One region of the Sphingomonas benefaciens genome, then DNA from elsewhere that is predicted to be linked to it. Evidence: riboswitches for the same ligand, from Rfam matches in the RefSeq annotation. Region 1 holds a riboswitch; the other holds the start of a gene.
What was found. A riboswitch is a leader RNA that binds a small molecule or an ion and turns the genes downstream of it on or off. The one in region 1 is predicted to bind cobalamin.
Positions count from the first base shown of each region.

Region 2: linked by a shared signal. The riboswitch ahead of ACU5AX_RS11705 (TonB-dependent receptor plug domain-containing protein) and the one ahead of ACU5AX_RS14780 (putative oxygenase MesX) in region 1 are both predicted to bind cobalamin.

Region 1 is NZ_JBREIC010000004.1:292,216-300,894, reverse strand. It holds gene ACU5AX_RS14790 (alpha/beta fold hydrolase) at 1-569, opposite strand, end outside; gene ACU5AX_RS14785 (acyl-CoA thioesterase) at 1,042-1,803, opposite strand; cobalamin riboswitch at 1,907-2,105, opposite strand; cobalamin riboswitch at 2,221-2,445, shown strand; gene ACU5AX_RS14780 (putative oxygenase MesX) at 2,570-3,553, shown strand; gene ACU5AX_RS14775 (methionine synthase) at 3,582-4,619, shown strand; gene ACU5AX_RS14770 (TonB-dependent receptor) at 5,171-7,345, shown strand; gene ACU5AX_RS14765 (S9 family peptidase) at 7,624-8,679, shown strand, end outside.
Region 2 is NZ_JBREIC010000003.1:117,697-126,375, forward strand. It holds gene ACU5AX_RS11700 (TonB-dependent receptor) at 1-1,238, shown strand, start outside; cobalamin riboswitch at 1,443-1,639, shown strand; gene ACU5AX_RS11705 (TonB-dependent receptor plug domain-containing protein) at 1,745-3,655, shown strand; gene ACU5AX_RS11710 (ABC transporter substrate-binding protein) at 3,652-4,533, shown strand; gene ACU5AX_RS11715 (FecCD family ABC transporter permease) at 4,530-5,486, shown strand; gene ACU5AX_RS11720 (ABC transporter ATP-binding protein) at 5,477-6,247, shown strand; gene ACU5AX_RS11725 (alanine racemase) at 6,311-7,327, shown strand; gene ACU5AX_RS11730 (TonB-dependent receptor domain-containing protein) at 7,385-8,679, opposite strand, start outside.

The DNA.
Region 1 (8,679 bases):
TTCGCCTCCTCGGCACGCAGCTGACCCAAATCGGTGTAGGGCACGCCCTCGCTGAGCGAGTCGTTGAGGCCGAGCGGGTTGACCAGCACCAAATGCGCGACGCGATCGGGATGAAGCAGTGCGAAACGGGCGGCGAGAATGCCGCCGGTCGAATGGCCGACGAGGACCACCTTGCGGACGCCCGCCCGATCGAGAAGCGTTGCGGTCAGCGTCGCCATGGCGTGGAAGCTGTATTGATAGCCCTTCGGCTTGGACGATTTGCAGAAACCGACCTGGTCCGGTGCGATGACGCGGTACCCGGAGGCCGCCAGCCCCCGAGCGGTCTCGTCCCACGTCGCGGCGCAGAAGTTCTTGCCGTGCAACAACACCACGGTGGTGCCGTTCGCCGGACCCGTCGCCGGCCAATCGAGATAGGCCATGCGGACGGGTTGCCCCTGGGAGGTGGCGTCGAACCAGTGGACCAGCGCGGGATAGTCGAACCGTTCGAGATTGACGCCAAGCGGCACGGTCTGCGCCGTGGCGGCGGTTGCAAGCATGAGGGGGGAGGCGGCGAGAAGACGAAGCAGCATCAACGCCCAACCCCGGACGCCGCGGCGATATCCCTGACGCAAGCATCTACGGGAGCGTTGGGCGTCGCGGTGACGAGGGCTTGGCTGGATTGGGATCGCGCCCATGCGTCGCGTCCCCAGGGGCAGCCTGTTCAGCGGCGGCGACGGTGGACGATGGCCCGTCGATCGGCAGCAGGGCGGCGGGCGATGGTCGAATGAAAGGCCCCTCATCGGGCGGGATAAAGTTGACGGGGGGGGCGAAGCTATAACCCTGCGTGCGCGTGATGGGGGGCACCTCGCCACGGACGTGACTGGCTGCGCGCTCCCTATGCCACTCCCCGCCCAGCCAGCGAGCGGGTAGGCGACACCGGCGGGAGGCGGCTAGGCTCACGGAGATGATGGTATCAATGTCGTCTTCCGCTTTCGACTCCTGGCGCTGAGATGACGTGTCATTCTCTGTCCACGACCGGAATGCGAGCTGCCGTTCGGCACATCACGCCGCGTGCCACCGCTTCGCCCGGCCATGGTCATCGACTGACACCATCGTGAACGTCGCGGTGGCGGCATGCCGCGTTTCGCCGGTCAACAGATGTTCGGCGCGAAGCTCGACACCGATTTGTACCGAGCTTCGCCCGGTCATCTGCACCTTGGCCGCCAGCTCAACCATTTCTCCTTCGCGAATGGGGGAGCGGAAGTCGATACGGTCGGACGCGGCCATGACCATCACCGCCCGGGCATGGCGGGTGGATGCGATAAAGGCCGCCTTGCCCATCATGCGAAGCGCGTCCCCTCCGTACAACGTGCCATAGTGATTGGTTTGATTGGGAAAGATCATGTCGACCATCCGCAGCGGAACGGGCGGCTCTGGCGGTACCGGCGACGCGATCGGGGGCAGGGGATGGTCGATCCCGACCGCGACGAGCGTGAACCGACCGCGGGTGCAGACATGTCGTTGTCCCCAGACGGGCGCCTCCGCGACCAGTTCGACCTCGACGTCCAGCGACGTTCGTCCCACCCGGACGACCCGTCCCGTCACCTCGACCATATCGCCGACGCGGGCCGGGGCGGCAAAGTCGATCTTCTCTGACGACGCGGTGACGAATGTCGCGCGACCATGGCGCGACGCGGCCAGAAAGGCGACCTTGTCCATATGAGCCAAGGCGATGCCACCGAACAACGTACCATGGTGATTGGCGTCGCCGGGAAAGACCATGTCGATCAGTTGGATAGGGGGGCTGCGATCGTCTTGTGACATGCTGGTCCTCATCAAGCGCGAGGTCTTCCAGACGCCAGAGGCCGACGGGGAAGGGCCATTCCCCGCAGCGACGCAGCGGCCAGACCGGACACCCCGCCGGTGGTCGTTATGGCGTCGATCGGCAGGTCTCCTGGCTCACGGGTCATCATGGCAATCCCGGCCTTCCCAGCGCCGAAACGCCAGTGACACGCAAAGGGGATGGCCATTCGCCGCTTACAGTTGCGGGGGCAGCATCGGCATCGCACCGATTTCCCGTCTTAGCCTTCGGCCATTCGGCGAAGGAACCTCGACGCCCGGCGATCGCAGAAACCGGACTCCGGCGTCAAGCTTTGCCTTACCCACCCCACCCATTAAAACCGCGATGCATCAAGATATAAAGATATCTTTATATCAGGATTGACATGGCGGCGGAGTTGGTGTGGATAGGCCGTGTCGAGGTTCTCCATCCCAGGCATGGCGATGGAGCTAAGACGGGAAGCCGGTGGTGCCCTTGATGGGCAGAGTCCGGCGCTGCCCCCGCAACTGTAAGCGGCGAGTGGCGGCTCCATGACGTGTCACTGGGCTCTTGCAAAGAGCCTGGGAAGGCCGGAGCCGCTGCATTGACCCGTAAGCCAGGAGACCTGCCGATCGACGCCATAACGTTCCTCGGACGGGGGTTCCTCCGGTGGATCGCGCACGACGCCTCGACCAGTGGCTTCACGCCATCCGGGTCTGTCCACGCCCTGCGCGCTCTCGCCTGACCTCTGTCCGCAAAGCCAGGTGAGTCATGACGGACAGCGGGTTCACATTCACGATCGGCAGCATCCCCTTCGACGAGGAGTATCGCCCGGCCGATAATACGCGGATCACCACCAATTTCGCCAATCTCGCCCGCGGCGAGCGGCGGCGGGAAAATTTGCGCAACACGTTGGTGATGATCGACCGCCGCTTCAACGCGCTGATGCATTGGGACAATCCGACGGGCTATCGCTATGCGGTGGCGCTGACCATCCTCTCGGTCGCGCTGGCCTCCAGAGAGGGCGCGGGCGACGCGGCCTTTCCGCTGATCGAGATGCTGCACACCGCCGTCATCGACCGGACCAGCGGTATCCGCAGCGACGGCATGGTCGGTAACAATTTCTCCTCCTACATCCGCGATTACGACTTCAGCGTCGTGCTGCCGGATCATCTCAAGACCGGACAGGGCGGCGAGCCGGAGGGGTTCGGCGAGCTTCACGGCCGCCTCTTCCGGCGCTTCCTGCAATCGGACGTCTATCGCGACCGTTTTCGCAAGGCGCCGGTGATCTGCCTCAGCGTGTCGAGCAAGGAAGTCTATCACCGCACGGCGAATGTCCATCCGATCCTCGGCGTCGAATACCGGCACGACCAATCCTCGCTGACCGACCGCTATTTCGCGAAGATGGGCATGACGGTGCGCTATTTCATGCCGCCGCACAGCGTCGCGCCGCTCGCCTTCTATCATGTCGGCGATCTGGTCAGCGATTACAGCAATCTCGAACTCGCCAGCACAATCAGCACGATGGAGACGTTCCAGAAGATCTATCGGCCCGAGATCTACAACGCCAATTCGGTCGCGGCGGAGCGATACCAGCCGAGCCTGACCTATCAGGACTATTCGCTGACCCGCATCGTCTATGATCGCGAGGAGCGCAGCCGGCTCGCGGTCGAGCAGGGCCGCTTCGCCGAGGAGCATCTGATGCGCCCGCACGGCGCCGCGCTGCGGCGCTGGTCCGCCGACTGCGCCCTCTGATCCCCTTTCTCGCACAAGGTATTTTCCGATGACGACACTGTTGCCGACGACCACCGCGGGCAGCCTGCCCAAGCCCTCCTGGCTCGCCCAGCCCGAGACTTTGTGGTCGCCCTGGAAGCTGGCGGGCGCGGAACTGGTCGCGGGCAAGCGGGACGCGCTGCGGCTGGCGGTCGACGACCAGCGGCAGGCGGGCATCCATATCCTCGGCGATGGCGAGCAGACGCGCCAGCATTTCGTCACGACGTTCATCGAGCATCTCGATGGTGTCGATTTCGACCGACGCGAGACGGTGCGCATCCGCGACCGCTACGACGCCAGCGTGCCGACCGTGGTTGGTGCCGTCTCCCGCCCGCAATCGGTGTTTGTCGAGGATGCCCGCTTCCTGCGCGCGCAGACCGATCAGCTGATCAAATGGACCCTGCCGGGGCCGATGACGATGATCGACACGCTCTATGATGCGCACTATCGCAGCCGCGAGAAACTGGCGTGGGAATTCGCCTGTATCCTCAACACGGAAGCCCGTGAGCTGGCGGAGGCGGGCGTTGATATCATCCAGTTCGACGAGCCCGCCTTCAACGTCTTTTTCGACGAGGCCAACGATTGGGGCATTGCCACGCTGGAGCGCGCGGCGGAAGGGCTCAAGGCGGAAACCGCAGTCCACATCTGCTATGGCTATGGCATCAAGGCCAATAATGATTGGAAGAAGACGCTCGGATCAGAATGGCGGCAATATGAGCGGACCTTCCCGAACCTGCAGCGGTCCTCGATCGACATCATCTCACTGGAATGTCAAAACTCTCGCGTGCCGATGGACCTGATCGAACTGGTCCGCGGCAAGAAGGTGATGGTCGGCGCGATCGACGTCGCGACCGCCACGGTGGAGACGCCGGAACAGGTCGCTGACACGTTGCGCGGCGCGCTGCGCTTCGTCGATGCGAACAAGCTCTACCCCGCCACCAATTGCGGCATGGCCCCCCTGGCGCGCGACGTCGCTCAGGGCAAGCTGAGAGCGCTGGCGGCTGGTGCGCAGATCATCCGCCAGGAAATTCTCAGCGGAAGCAGCTGACCTCCTGCTTCATGCTGCGGCGGGCGTGGGTGATCCACCCACGTGACAACCGACGGGCCCGGGGGACGCTGGATGACGGCAGTGGTGACGTCCAGGCGGCGTCTCAGCGCCTGTTCGGCCGCTAATCGGCTCGCCGAGGCGGCATGAACCGCACGGCGGGCTCGGAGGCAGGATCAAGTAGAGCGGGCAATTGCGAGAGGGGTTGAGATGTGCTTGCGCGATACGCCGAGCTGGGCGCGTTGTTCGATTGTTCGAGTTGATGACTGTCGCATGAGCCGAAGGGAAGGGATTGCTATTCAATAGCTATTGAAACGCGAGCCTCAGCAAATACAGAGCGGGATGGTGCAGCCTGACTATGTCGGTTGATTGTCGGCTATGCTTACAAGCACCCCGATTTGGCCGCATCACGTTTGGAGGGGCTGTCGGAGGATCATGACGGATCGATAAAAAATCTGTCATCAATTGGCCTACGGCTTGTCAGCGGGCGAGATCGCGGCGCAAAGCAAGCCGACGCCAGCCTGGCGTTACGTTGTAACATCGCGAGTTGTGCCATGCGTCTGTCAATTCTGCTCAGCTGTGTCGCTGCAGCCCCGCTAGCCCTGTCGTCCGGCCAGGCGATCGCGCAGACACGCAGCGTCGCTCCCGATGCGCAGGCCAACGGCGATACTTCGTCCAGCCCCGGTGCAACCACGGCGGCCAGCCCACCACAGCGTGGCGATATCGTCATCACTGCACAGCGACTCGATGCCGCGCGCGAGCATATCCAGCCAAGCCTCGGCGCGTCGAACTACGAAATCACCAGCGACACGATCAAGGCGCTTCCCGGCGGGGAGAACCAGCAATTCAATCAGATTCTGCTGCAGGCGCCGGGCGTGGTGCAGGACGGTTTTGGTCAGTTTCACGTCCGCGACGATCATAACGGTCTGCAATATCGCATCAACGGCACCGTCCTTCCCGAAGGACTGGCGGTGTTCGGTCAGACGCTGTCGCCGCGGCTCGTCGACAAGGTGAACATCCTGACCGGGGCGCTCCCCGCGCAATATGGGCTGCGCACCGCCGGCATCATCGATATCACCACGAAGAGCGGCCTGTTCCAGAATGGCGGCACCGCGTCCATTTATGGGGGCAGCCACGATACGTGGCAGCCCAGCGTCACCTATGGTGGTTCGACCGGCAGCACCAACTACTTCGTATCGGGCGATTATCGCCACAGCGGCCTCGGGATCGAGAGCGTCGATGGACGCTCCAATCCGGTGCATGACGACACCGATCAATATCAGGGCTTCGCCTATCTCGATCACATCCTCGATGCGAACAATCGGGTGTCATTCGTCGGCGGCTATTCGAACCAGTGGTTCCAGATTCCCGATCCGGTCGGCCAGCAGCCCGACGGCACCTGGACCGTCAACGGCCAGTCGAACTTCCCGAGCGAGAATCTGCGGGAAACCCAGTTGGAGGAGACCGGGTTCGGCCAGCTCGCCTTTCTGCACGATGCCGAGCCGCTGACGGTCCAAGCATCGCTGTTCGCGCGTTACTCCTCGCTGCGCTACCGCCCCGACATGCTCGGCGAACTGCTCTACAACGGGCAGGCGCAGCAGGCTTATAAGCAGGACTTCGCGATCGGCGGGCAGGTCGATGCGGTCTACCACATCGGCATCGCGCATACGCTGCGCAGCGGCCTGCTGGTCAGCCGCGATCGGTCGACCAGCGATACGAGCACCAGCGTCTTTCCGGTCGATGCGAACGGCGAGCAGGCGGGCCAACCGATCGTCATCGGCGACCGCGGAGGCAAGACCGCGACCAGCGTCAGCGCCTATGTGCAGGACGAGTGGAAGCTCGCCCCGACGCTGACCTTCAATTACGGCGCGCGCTACGATCTCTACAACGGCTATCGTCGCGAGGGTCAGTTGTCGCCGCGCGCCAATCTGGTCTGGCAGCCGAACAGGGCCTATACCGTCCACGCCGGCTATTCCCGCTATTTCGTGCCGCCCCCATTCGAGCTGGTCGCCGACACCAGCATCGCCAAATTCATCGGCACCAGAGCCTATCCCGCCGTCACCGACGATACCGTACCGTTCGCTGAGCGGCAGGATTATTTCGACGTCGGCTTCCAGGCCAAGGCAGGCCGCTATTTCACCTATGGTGTCGACGCTTATTACCGCATCTCGCGCAACCTGATCGACGAGGGGCAATTTGGTGCGCCGATCATCCTGACGCCGTTCAATTACCGCCAGGGGCGTATCGGCGGGATCGAGGCGAATGCGAGTTACGCGCGGAGCGGCTTCCTTGCCTATGCCAATTTCGCGGCGGCCAAGGCCAAGGGGCGCGACATCGTCTCCAGCCAGTTCAGCTTCTCATCCGATGATCTCGCCTATATCGCCAACCGGTACATCTACCTCGATCATGATCAGACATTCACCGGATCGGCCGGCCTGTCCTATACCTTCGGTGCCAACAAGTTCGGCGGCAGCATGATCTACGGGTCGGGTCTGCGCCGCGACGACGACGTCAACAACGTGCCGAATGGCGCGAAGCTGGCGCCCTATGCCCAGTTCAATCTGACCGCCAGCCGGCATCTCGCTGGGCCGAACCTCGACGTGCGTGTCGACGTCATCAACCTGCTCGACCATGTCTACGAAATCCGCGACGGCACCGGGGTCGGCGTCGGCGCGCCGCAATTCGGGCCGCGCCGCGGATTCTTCGTCGGCCCGTCGAAAGCGTTCTGAGCGACTTGTCTGGCGTATGAGCCGGCCGGCAGGCGGCAGTATCCCATTGTCCGCCTCGGTCACTTGCCGAAGCGACGTCACGGCTTTTCGGGAAGGGGCAAGCTATTGTGATCGGGGCCGCGGTCTGCATAATGACCGCTATCCTGTCCTGCTGTGACGGGGATGCGTGTGGAGCAGCGACGGGATCGACGAGCCCGCGTCCACGCCGTCCGCGTCGCGTCAGATTGCCTTCAGAAAGCTCCTCGATGCGCGCGACCGCCTGCTTACTTTGGGTTTCCATGATCGCCGTTCCGGCGGCGGCGCAACAGCGACCTTCGGTGACGGCCGCGGATTACACCCGCGCCAACCGCCAGCTGATCCCCTGGACCGCGCCTTTGGTCGATCACGCGGTGCGTTCGGCGCATTGGATCGATGCGACGCGCTTCTGGTATCAGGACATCAGCAACGGCGTGCCGACGATCATGCTGGGCGACGCGGCCAAGGGCACCAAGGCACCGGCGTTCGACACCGTCCCGCTGCTCGCATCGCTCAACGCGGCCGGGCTGAAGGAGCGCGACGCGACGAAGCTGGCCTTCGAGAATCTGGAGCCGAACGGTACGAAGAACAGCGCGATCGTCAGCATCGCGGGCGATCGCTACGACTGCGCGCTGGCGAAGCCTTATGCGTGCACGAAGCTGCCGCCGCTGCACGCCGGGCAGATCGCCGGTTATCTCGCGCAACGTGGTCAGGTGGCGGCGGTGCTGTCCCCGGACGGCAAGCGGGCGGTCTTCCTGCGCGACTGGAATCTGTGGGTCCGCGACGTCGCCAGCGGGGCGGAGCGCCAGCTGACGCGCGATGGCGTCAAGGACTTCGGCTATGCGACGGACAATGCCGGCTGGAAGCATTCGGACCAGCCGATCGTCATCTGGTCGCCGGATTCGAAGAAGGTCGCGACCTTCCAGCAGGATCAGCGCGGGGTCGCCGACTTTTCGATAACGACGACGCAAGTCGGTCACTCCCGCGTCGACACATGGAAATATCCATTCGTCGGGGATAAGGAGATCATCCACATCCAGCGCGTCATCGTCGACACGGACGATGGCCATGTCGTCCGCCTGAAGATGTCGCCGGACCTGCATCGCTCGTCGTTGTGCGACGACGTGGTCTGCGGCGCCGGTCCGCAGGACATGCAATGGGCGAAGGACAGCCGCACTCTCGCGTTCGTGTCGACGTCACGCGACCACAAGGTAGAGACGATGCGCATCGCCGATGCGACCACCGGCGCGGTCCGCGACGTCTTCGCCGAAACCGTGCCGACTTGGTTCGACAGCGGGTATAACGACGAAGGCATCAAC
Region 2 (8,679 bases), on a different contig from region 1:
GGGCGGACGCCAGTCTGCGCCTCGTCGGCCGCGGCCGTTGGGGCTGGTCGGCGCTCGCCTATCTGCAGACGCGCGCCTTCGCCTCCAGCTTCGCCAGCATCAACGCCGCGCGGACCAGTGCGACCCAGACGCTGAACCAGTACAACACGCCCGCCACCGGCCTCGGCGCGCGGCTGGAGGTGCAGCCGCCGGTCGCCGCCAACGTCGACCTGCGCCTCGGTGCCGACCTGCGCGACGTGTCCGGCCGGACGCAGGAGCTGTTCAGCTATGCCGCCGGCGCGCCGACCCGCCGTCGTCAGGCGGGCGGTGAGACGCTGACCGGCGGGCTGTTCGCCGACGGCAGCGCCGATCTGGGCGCGCTGACGCTGACCGGGGCGGCGCGCGTCGACCGCTGGACGATCCGCGGCGGGTATCTGACCGAAGCGCCGCTCGCCGGCGGTGCGGCACTGACCGACAACCGCTTTGCCGACCGGTCGGGGACGGAATTTACCGGCCGCGCGGGCGCGGCCTGGCGGCCGGTCACCGGCGTGACGCTGCGCACCGCCGCCTATCGCGGCTGGCGCTTGCCGACGCTCAACGAGCTCTATCGCCCGTTCCGCGTCGGCAACGACGTCACCGCCGCCAATGCCGCGCTCGATCCGGAACGGCTGACCGGGATCGAGGCGGGGGTGACGCTGATCCCGTTGCGCGGCGCCAGCCTCGCCGCCACCGTCTTCCACAACCGGCTGGCGGATGCGATCGCCAACGTCACCCTGTCCTCCACCGCGACGAGCGCCTCCCGCGTCCGCCGCAACTTGGATGCGATCCGCTCCACCGGCGTGGAGGTCGATGCCGCCTATGCGCCCGGCCCGGTCGGCATCCGCGCCTCATGGAGCCATGTCGATGCCCGCATCGAGGCGAGCGGCGCCGCGGTCGCGCTCGACGGCCTGCGGCCGGCGCAGACGCCGCGCGACACCGTGTCGGCGACGCTCGGCTGGCAACGCCGCGCCTGGGCGCTGTCAACGACGCTGCGTCACGTCGCCCGCCAGTTCGACGACGACCAGAACAGCCGCAGCCTCGCGCCCGCGACGACGCTCGACGCCTTCGCCGCGCTGCCGCTGGTCGCCGGGCTAACGCTGGAGGCGCGAGGCGAGAATCTGTTCGACGAACGGGTGGAGTCCGGCATCAGCAGCGGCACCATCGTCGAACGCGCCACGCCGCGGACGCTGTGGATCGGACTCCGCGCCAAACTCCGATAACTCCCTCCCCTTCAGGGGAGGGGCCGAAAAAAGTGCTGTCCTACAAGGGTACGACCCACGTAACGTTCACGGCGCTCTTTCTCATCGCTGACGTGCAAGCAACAATCGTTCGTCGGGAAAGCCGGCGACGCATCATCCAGGCGTCAAATCTGTCAAGACTCGCGACCGCTCCGCCCGCATTGACGCCTTCTGCACCCCCGCCTAAAGGCCCGGACCGTGAAGGGTCCCCGGCAACGGGGTCAAAAGGGAAGTCCGGTGAGCCTTGTCGCGAGCCCGGCGCTGCCCCCGCAACTGTGACCGGATAGCGGTCCTCCGTGATGCCACTGGGCTCCGGCCCGGGAAGGTGGAGGAACCAGCGACGACCCGGAAGCCAGGAGACCTGCCTTTCACCGTCGATCCACTGTGCGGACGGGGTGTGCCGGACAGCCGAAGGGGGGACCTTCGTGAGCGAACGACATCCGCCGTGGGCGAATGGTCGCCCGCGGTCACGAAGGATGGACGATAGAATGACCGTGACCCGCTACCTTTCCGCCGCCGGCGTGCTGGCGCTCGCCGCCGCCTGCCTGTCGCCCGCCGCGGCGCAGATCGCTCCCGCCGAGGACCGTTCCGACGACGTCATCGTCACCGCCGCCCGCGTCGAACAGGCGGCGAGCGAGGTCGGCCAGGCGGTCACCGTCGTGACGCGCGAAGAGATCGACCGCCGCCAGACCGTGTCGGTCGCCGACCTCTTGTCGACCACGCCCGGCGTCACCGTCACCCGCAACGGCAGCCTGGGCGGCTTCACCGGCGTACGCCTGCGCGGCGCGGAGGCGGAGCAGACGCTGGTCGTGATCGACGGCGTGCGGGTCAACGATCCTTCGTCGCCGGGCGGCGGCTTCGACTTCGCCAACCTGCTGGCGGCGAGCGTCGAGCGCGTCGAGGTGCTGCGCGGTCCGAATTCGGTGCCCTGGGGCAGCCAGGCGATCGGCGGCGTCGTCAACGTCATCACCGAAACGCCGACCGAACGGCTGAAGGCCCGCGCCGGCGTCGAATATGGCTATGCCGACAGCGTCTTCGCGCAAGGCGGCGTGTCGGGGCGCAGCGGCCCGGTGTCCGGCGCGCTGACCGGCGGCTATCTGCGCAGCGACGGCATCTCCGCCGCCGCCGACGGCAGCGAGCGCGACGGCTATCGCCAATATGGCGCGACGGCACGGCTTGGCATCGACTTCACCGACGGCATCGGCCTCGACCTGCGCGGCTATTGGGCGGACAGCAAGACCGAGACCGACGGCTATCCCGCGCCGAACTACGTGCTGGCCGACGATCCCAGCTATTCGACCGCGCAGGAATTGTACGGCTATGCCGGTCTACACGCGAACTTCGTCAACTTCCGCAACCGCGTCGCCTTCACCATCGCCGACATCAACCGCGATACTTATGCGGGAGCAGGCGCGACCCCGTCGCCGTTCCGCGGCCGGTCGGAACGCTACGAATATCAGGGCGATTTTCAGCCGATCGACCAGGTGCGGGTCGTCGGCGGCGTCGAGCATGAGGACAGCCGCTATCGCGATGCGAGTCTGCGCCGCTCGGTCGGCGTCACCAGCGTCTATGGCGAACTGATCGTCAAGCCGATCCGGCCGCTGACCATCACCGGCGGCGTGCGCAACGACGACCACGACACGTTCGGCAACCACACCACCTTCGGCGCCGACGCCGCCCTGGCGCTCGCCTCCGCCACGACGCTGCGCGCCAGCTACGGCGAAGGGTTCAAGGCGCCGACCCTGTACCAGCTATACAGCGATTACGGGAACACCCGCCTCGATCCCGAAACCGCCAAGAACTACGATCTCGGCGTCGAACAGGGCCTGCTCGGCGGCCGCGCGACAATCGGTGCGACCTACTTCCACCGCGACACGCGCAACCAGATCGGCTTCCGCGGCTGTTCGCGCGCCGAACAGGGCACCGCCGGCTCGATCTGCGTCGACCGGCCGTTCGGGGTCTACGACAACATCCAGCGTACGCGCGCGCAGGGCGTCGAGGTGGCGATCGGCCTGCGGCCGGTCGACGCGCTGACCGTGTCGGCGAACTTCTCGTACATCGACAGTCAGAACCGCACGCCCGGGACGAGCTTCGGTACCGACCTGCTCCGCCGACCAAAGGAGACCGCGGCCTTCGTCGTCGACTATCGCCTGCCGTTCGGGCTTGGCATCGGCGGCACGGTGCAGATCGTTGGCGACAGCGTCGACAGCGACAGCTACGGCAACCGCGTGCAGGTCGACGGCTATGCGCTCGCATCGATCCGCGCCGAACTGCCGCTCGGCGACCGCTTCTCGGTCTACGGCCGGATCGACAATGTGACGGACGAGCGCTATTTCACCGTCGCCGAATACGGCACCTACGGCCGCGCCGCTTACGGTGGGATACGCGTGAAGCTGTGAGGCTGGCGTCGCGCTCACCCTTCGCCGGCTTTTCCCTCTCCCAGTGGGAGAGGGAGGGAGGCGCGCAGCGCCGGAAGGGTGAGGGTAGCGTCCTGCTCCTCGTCGCGGCTCTCCTCGCCGGCTGCGCGCCGACACCGCAGCGCACCGGCGGCATCGTCTCGACCAATCCCTGTGCCGACGCGATCCTCGCCGTCGTCGCGCCGGGTCGGCTCGCCGCCGTCAGCCATTACTCGCATGAACCGGGTGCCACCTCGATGCCGCTGGCACTCGCCCGCCGCTGGCCGGCGACGACCGGGGCCGCCGAAGACGTCATCGCGCGCCGCCCTGATCTCGTCGTCACCGACAGCTTCGCGCCCGCCGCCAGCCGCGAGGCCTATGCGCGGGCCGGGCTAAAGGTGCTGACGCTCGACATCGCTTCGACCATCCCCGCCAGCGAGGCGCAGGTTCGTCAACTGGCCGCCGCCGCCGGTCATCCGGCACGCGGCGAGGCGCTAATCCGCGCGATCGACCACGCGATCCCGCCGCAGATCGGTCCGCGCCCCGCGGCCCTGTTGTACATCGCCGGCGATCTGGCGAACGGCGGCAATACTCTGCTCGACGCGATGATGACGCGCGTTGGGCTGCGTAACGCCGCCGCCGATTACGGTCTCGCCTTCACCGGCACGCTGCCGATCGAGACGATCGCCGCCCGCCCGCCCCGCATCATCCTCAGCGACGGCGACGGCCGTACCGCCGCCTTGCGTCGCCGGGTCCTCGCTCGCACCGGTGCCGGCACGATCGAGGCGGGCTTTCCCCGCCAGCTGATGAATTGCGGCGGGCCGACCCTGATCCCGGCGCTGCGCCGCCTCGCCGCCGTGCGTGCGCAGGTGTTGTCGTGAACCGCGCCGGCCGCCTGACGATCTTGGCGGCATTGGTCGTCCTCGCCTTTGCCGCATCGCTGGGCGCGGGCAAGCAGGGCCTGCCTTGGGGACACGACGCCGCCACCGCGATCATCATCGAGCTACGGCTGCCGCGGGCGTTGCTCGGCCTGCTGATCGGCGCGATGCTCGGTATGTCGGGTGCGGTGATGCAGGGCTTCCTGCGCAATCCGCTCGCCGATCCCGGCGTCGTCGGCGTCTCCTCCTCGGCTGCGCTCGGCGCGGTCGCCGTAATCCTCTACGTCGGGGCGGATAGCCTCGGCGTCTTCGCCGGGGCGATGGCAGGCGCGCTGGTGGCAATGGCGCTGCTCGTCGCACTAACCTGGCGGGGCGCGGACCCGGTCGCCTTCGTGCTGGCGGGTACGGTCCTGGCGAGCCTCGCCGGCGCGCTTACCGCCTTTCTCATCGCGATCGCGCCTAACCCCTATGCCGTGGCGAGCGTGCTCGACTGGCTGATGGGCGCGCTGACGGATCGCGGCCTTGCCGACGTGGCGCGCGCGGCACCGCCGATCCTCGTCGGCCTGCTGTTGCTCGCCATCACTGGCCGCGCGCTCGACGCGCTGGCGCTAGGGGAGGGGGCGGCGCGCTCGCTCGGTGTCGACCTGGTGCGGGTGCAAGCGCTGGTGGTGCTCGGCACCGGCCTCGGCGTCGGTGCGGGAGTGGCGGGGACCGGCGTGGTCGGCTTCGTCGGCCTCGTCGTGCCGCATCTCCTGCGCCCGCTGTTCGGCCACCGCCCGTCCGACCTGTTGTTGCCGAGCGCACTCGGCGGTGCGGTGCTGCTACTCGTCGCCGACAGTCTCTGTCGCCTGGCACCGGGCGCCAGCGAGGTGCGGCTGGGCGTAGCGATGGCGCTGATCGGCGCCCCCTTCTTCCTGATCCTGCTGTTGCGCCGCCGGGGGCAGGCATGGATCTGATCGCGCAGGGCCTCACCGTCGCGCTCGACGGTCGCACCGTGCTCCGCGACGTCGATGCACGGCTGCGACCCGGACGGGTGACGGCGATCCTCGGCCCCAACGGGGCCGGCAAGAGCAGCCTGCTCAAGGCACTGGTCGGCCTGCTGCCGCCGCAATCCGGTGCGGTGACTCTCGACGGCCGCGCGGTGGGCGCGATCGGGCGGCGCGAGCGGGCACGACTGATCGGCTATTTGCCGCAGGACGGTGCAGTGCATTGGAACCTGTACGCCCGCGACCTTGTCGCTTTGGGGCGCCTACCGCATCGGGCGCCGTTCGCCGCTGCCGGGGCCGCCGACCTGGTCGCGATCGATGCGGCCCTTGCCGCCACGGAGACGGTGCATCTTGCTGACCGTACGGTCGCCGCTCTGTCGGGCGGGGAGCGTGCGCGCGTGCTGCTCGCGCGGGTGCTGGCGGGCGAACCGCGCTGGCTACTCGCCGACGAACCGCTCGCCAGCCTCGATCCCGCGCATCAGATCGACCTGCTCGACCGGCTGCGCGGACTGACGGTGGCTGGCTGCGGCGTGGGGCTGGTGCTGCACGATCTCGCCCAGGCGGCACGGATCGCCGACGATGCGCTGTTGCTCCGCGACGGGCGCGTCGCCGCGGCAGGGAGTGCGGCGGAGGTGCTGACGCCCGATGTAGTCGCCGACGTGTTCGACGTGGCGGTGGCACGATTACCCGGCAGCCGCATCATGGTGCCGGTCGGGCGCATCGCGCGCTGAGCGGCGGCTGGTGGGGGCGGCAGGGAATCGACGAAGGCCGTCCGGCGGCCTATGCGCGCTGGCGTGACCGCACCGCTCCGCCTCCGTCTCGACCTTGCCGCCCTCGCCGACAATTGGCGAAGCCTCGCCCGGATGAGCGGCCGCGCCTCCTGCGGTGCCGCGATTAAGGCAAACGGCTATGGCCTTGGCGCGGAGACCGTCGCGCGGCGTTTGGCGGACGTGGGGTGCCGCGACTTCTTCGTTGCCACCTGGGCCGAGGCGGAGCGCCTGGCGCCGCTCGGGCTGCCCAATGTGTCGGTACTGCACGGCATACGGGACGAGGACATGACACTGGCCCGTGCTGGCGTCGCACGGCCGGTGCTGAACACGCCGGCGCAGATGGCGCGCTGGCGTGAGTGCGGGGGCGGCGCCTGCGACGTGATGGTCGACACCGGCATCAACCGGCTCGGCATCGCCCCCGACTCCGTGGTCGGGCTGGCCGACGGTTTGCGGATCGAAACGCTGATGAGCCATCTGGCCTGCGCCGACGAGGATCATCCGCTGAACGCCGAACAATGTGCGGCCTTCACCGCGCTGCGGGGTGGCACCGGTGCCGTCCGGATGAGCCTGGCGAATTCGGCCGGGATCGCGCTCGGCAGCGCCTACCATTTCGATCTGACCCGACCCGGCCTGGCCTTGTACGGCGGCGAACCGCGGCACGAGTTTGCCGGCGTGATCCGCCAGGTCGTCTTCCCGGAGGCGCAGATCCTCCAGCGCCGGACCGTGCGCGCCGGCGACACGGTCGGCTATAATGCGACCTGGTCCGCTCGGCGGGATACGGAGGTCGCGATCCTCAACCTCGGTTATGCCGACGGCTATCGCCGGGCCTTTTCCAATTGCGGCAGCGCAGGGTCGGGCAAGCTGCCGGTGATCGGCCGCGTCTCGATGGACCTGCTCGCGATCGACGTGTCGATGGCGTCGGACCTCGTCGAGGGCGATTGGGTGACGATGGACTATGCCCTGCCGGCGGCGGCCGAGGCGAGCGGCGTGTCGCAATATGAATTGCTGACCGGGCTGGGGCGGCGGTTCCAACGTCCCTGAAAAAAAGGGCCGCTCCACAGGAGCGGCCCATGAGGGAAACCATATGGTCGATGTCGATCAGAACTTCACTTCGACGCCCGCATAGAAGAACCGGCCCGTGTTCGGGTAGATCGCGTCGCTGCCGGTACCCGTCGCGTCATAGGGCGGCAGTTCGTTGGTGACGTTGTCGACGCCGAAGTAGAAACGGTAGCGATCATTCGCGTTCACGCCGATGCGCACGTTCTGGTACACGACCGGATCATAATAGACGAAGGGACGTGCATCCGGGTTGAGTGCCGGACGCCCCTGCGACGCAAAGAACGTCTCGTATGACAGGCCAGACACGATCTGCTTGCCGACGTAATTGGCGACATAGTTCAGGTCGACGTTCTTGAGGCTGAGCAGGACCGACAGATTGCCGCGCCAGCGCGGATCACCGAGGGTGCTGTCGATGCGATCGTACCGGTTAGGCTCGGTAATATAACTGTAGGACAGGCGATCCATCAGATAGCTGACGATGCCGTGCACGTTGATGCCGAAGTTCTCGCTGAAGCGGTGACTGTATGCTGCATCGAAATCGATGCCCCGCGTCTTGAGCTGCGCGAAATTGTACGGTTGGTTGATGAACCCGATGCCGTTGCCCACCAGCGGGAATGGCGGAATGATGTACGTGTCGATCGTCCGCGACGTCTGGCCGTTGAAGGTCAGATTGGTGGTCGGATCGTTGGTGGTGCGGCGGAAGATCGCGGCGCAGAACTGATTGTTGATCCCGCCCGGATCGTCATAGCAACGGTTGAGGATCGCCTGGCCCGTCAGCCCGGAGATGACGTTCTTCACCCGGATGTTGTAATAATCGACCTTGAGTGTGAAGCCCGGCAGTGCCTCGGGGGCGAGAATACCACCCAGCGTGAAGCTGTTGCCGACTTCGGGGGTCAGGTTTGGATTGCCCTGATTGTAGCCCGCGACGCCTGAGCTGGCCTGGTTGGTCCAGGGACGGGTGATGATTTCCGCGGGATTGGCCGGGTTGGCGAACGTGATCGTCGTCGGGATCCCGGCCGCGGCGCAATTGCGAGCACGGTTGGGATTGGCGGTGATGTTGTTCGAGCTATTGGTACCGCCGGGCTGATCGCAAGGATCGGTAAGGCCGTTGGCGAACGTGACCGCCTGCGTCGCATACAGGTTGCTGAGATTGGGCGCGCGAACCGAGCGCGACAGCGTCGCGCGGAACCGCAGACCACGGACCGGCGCCCAGATCGCACCCGCATTCCATGCCCACACCGAACCGGTCGTCCCACCATAGTCGGAAACGCGGCCGGCGCCTTCCAACGTGAATTCCTTGATCAGCGGCAGGTTGGCAAGCAGCGGCACGCGCA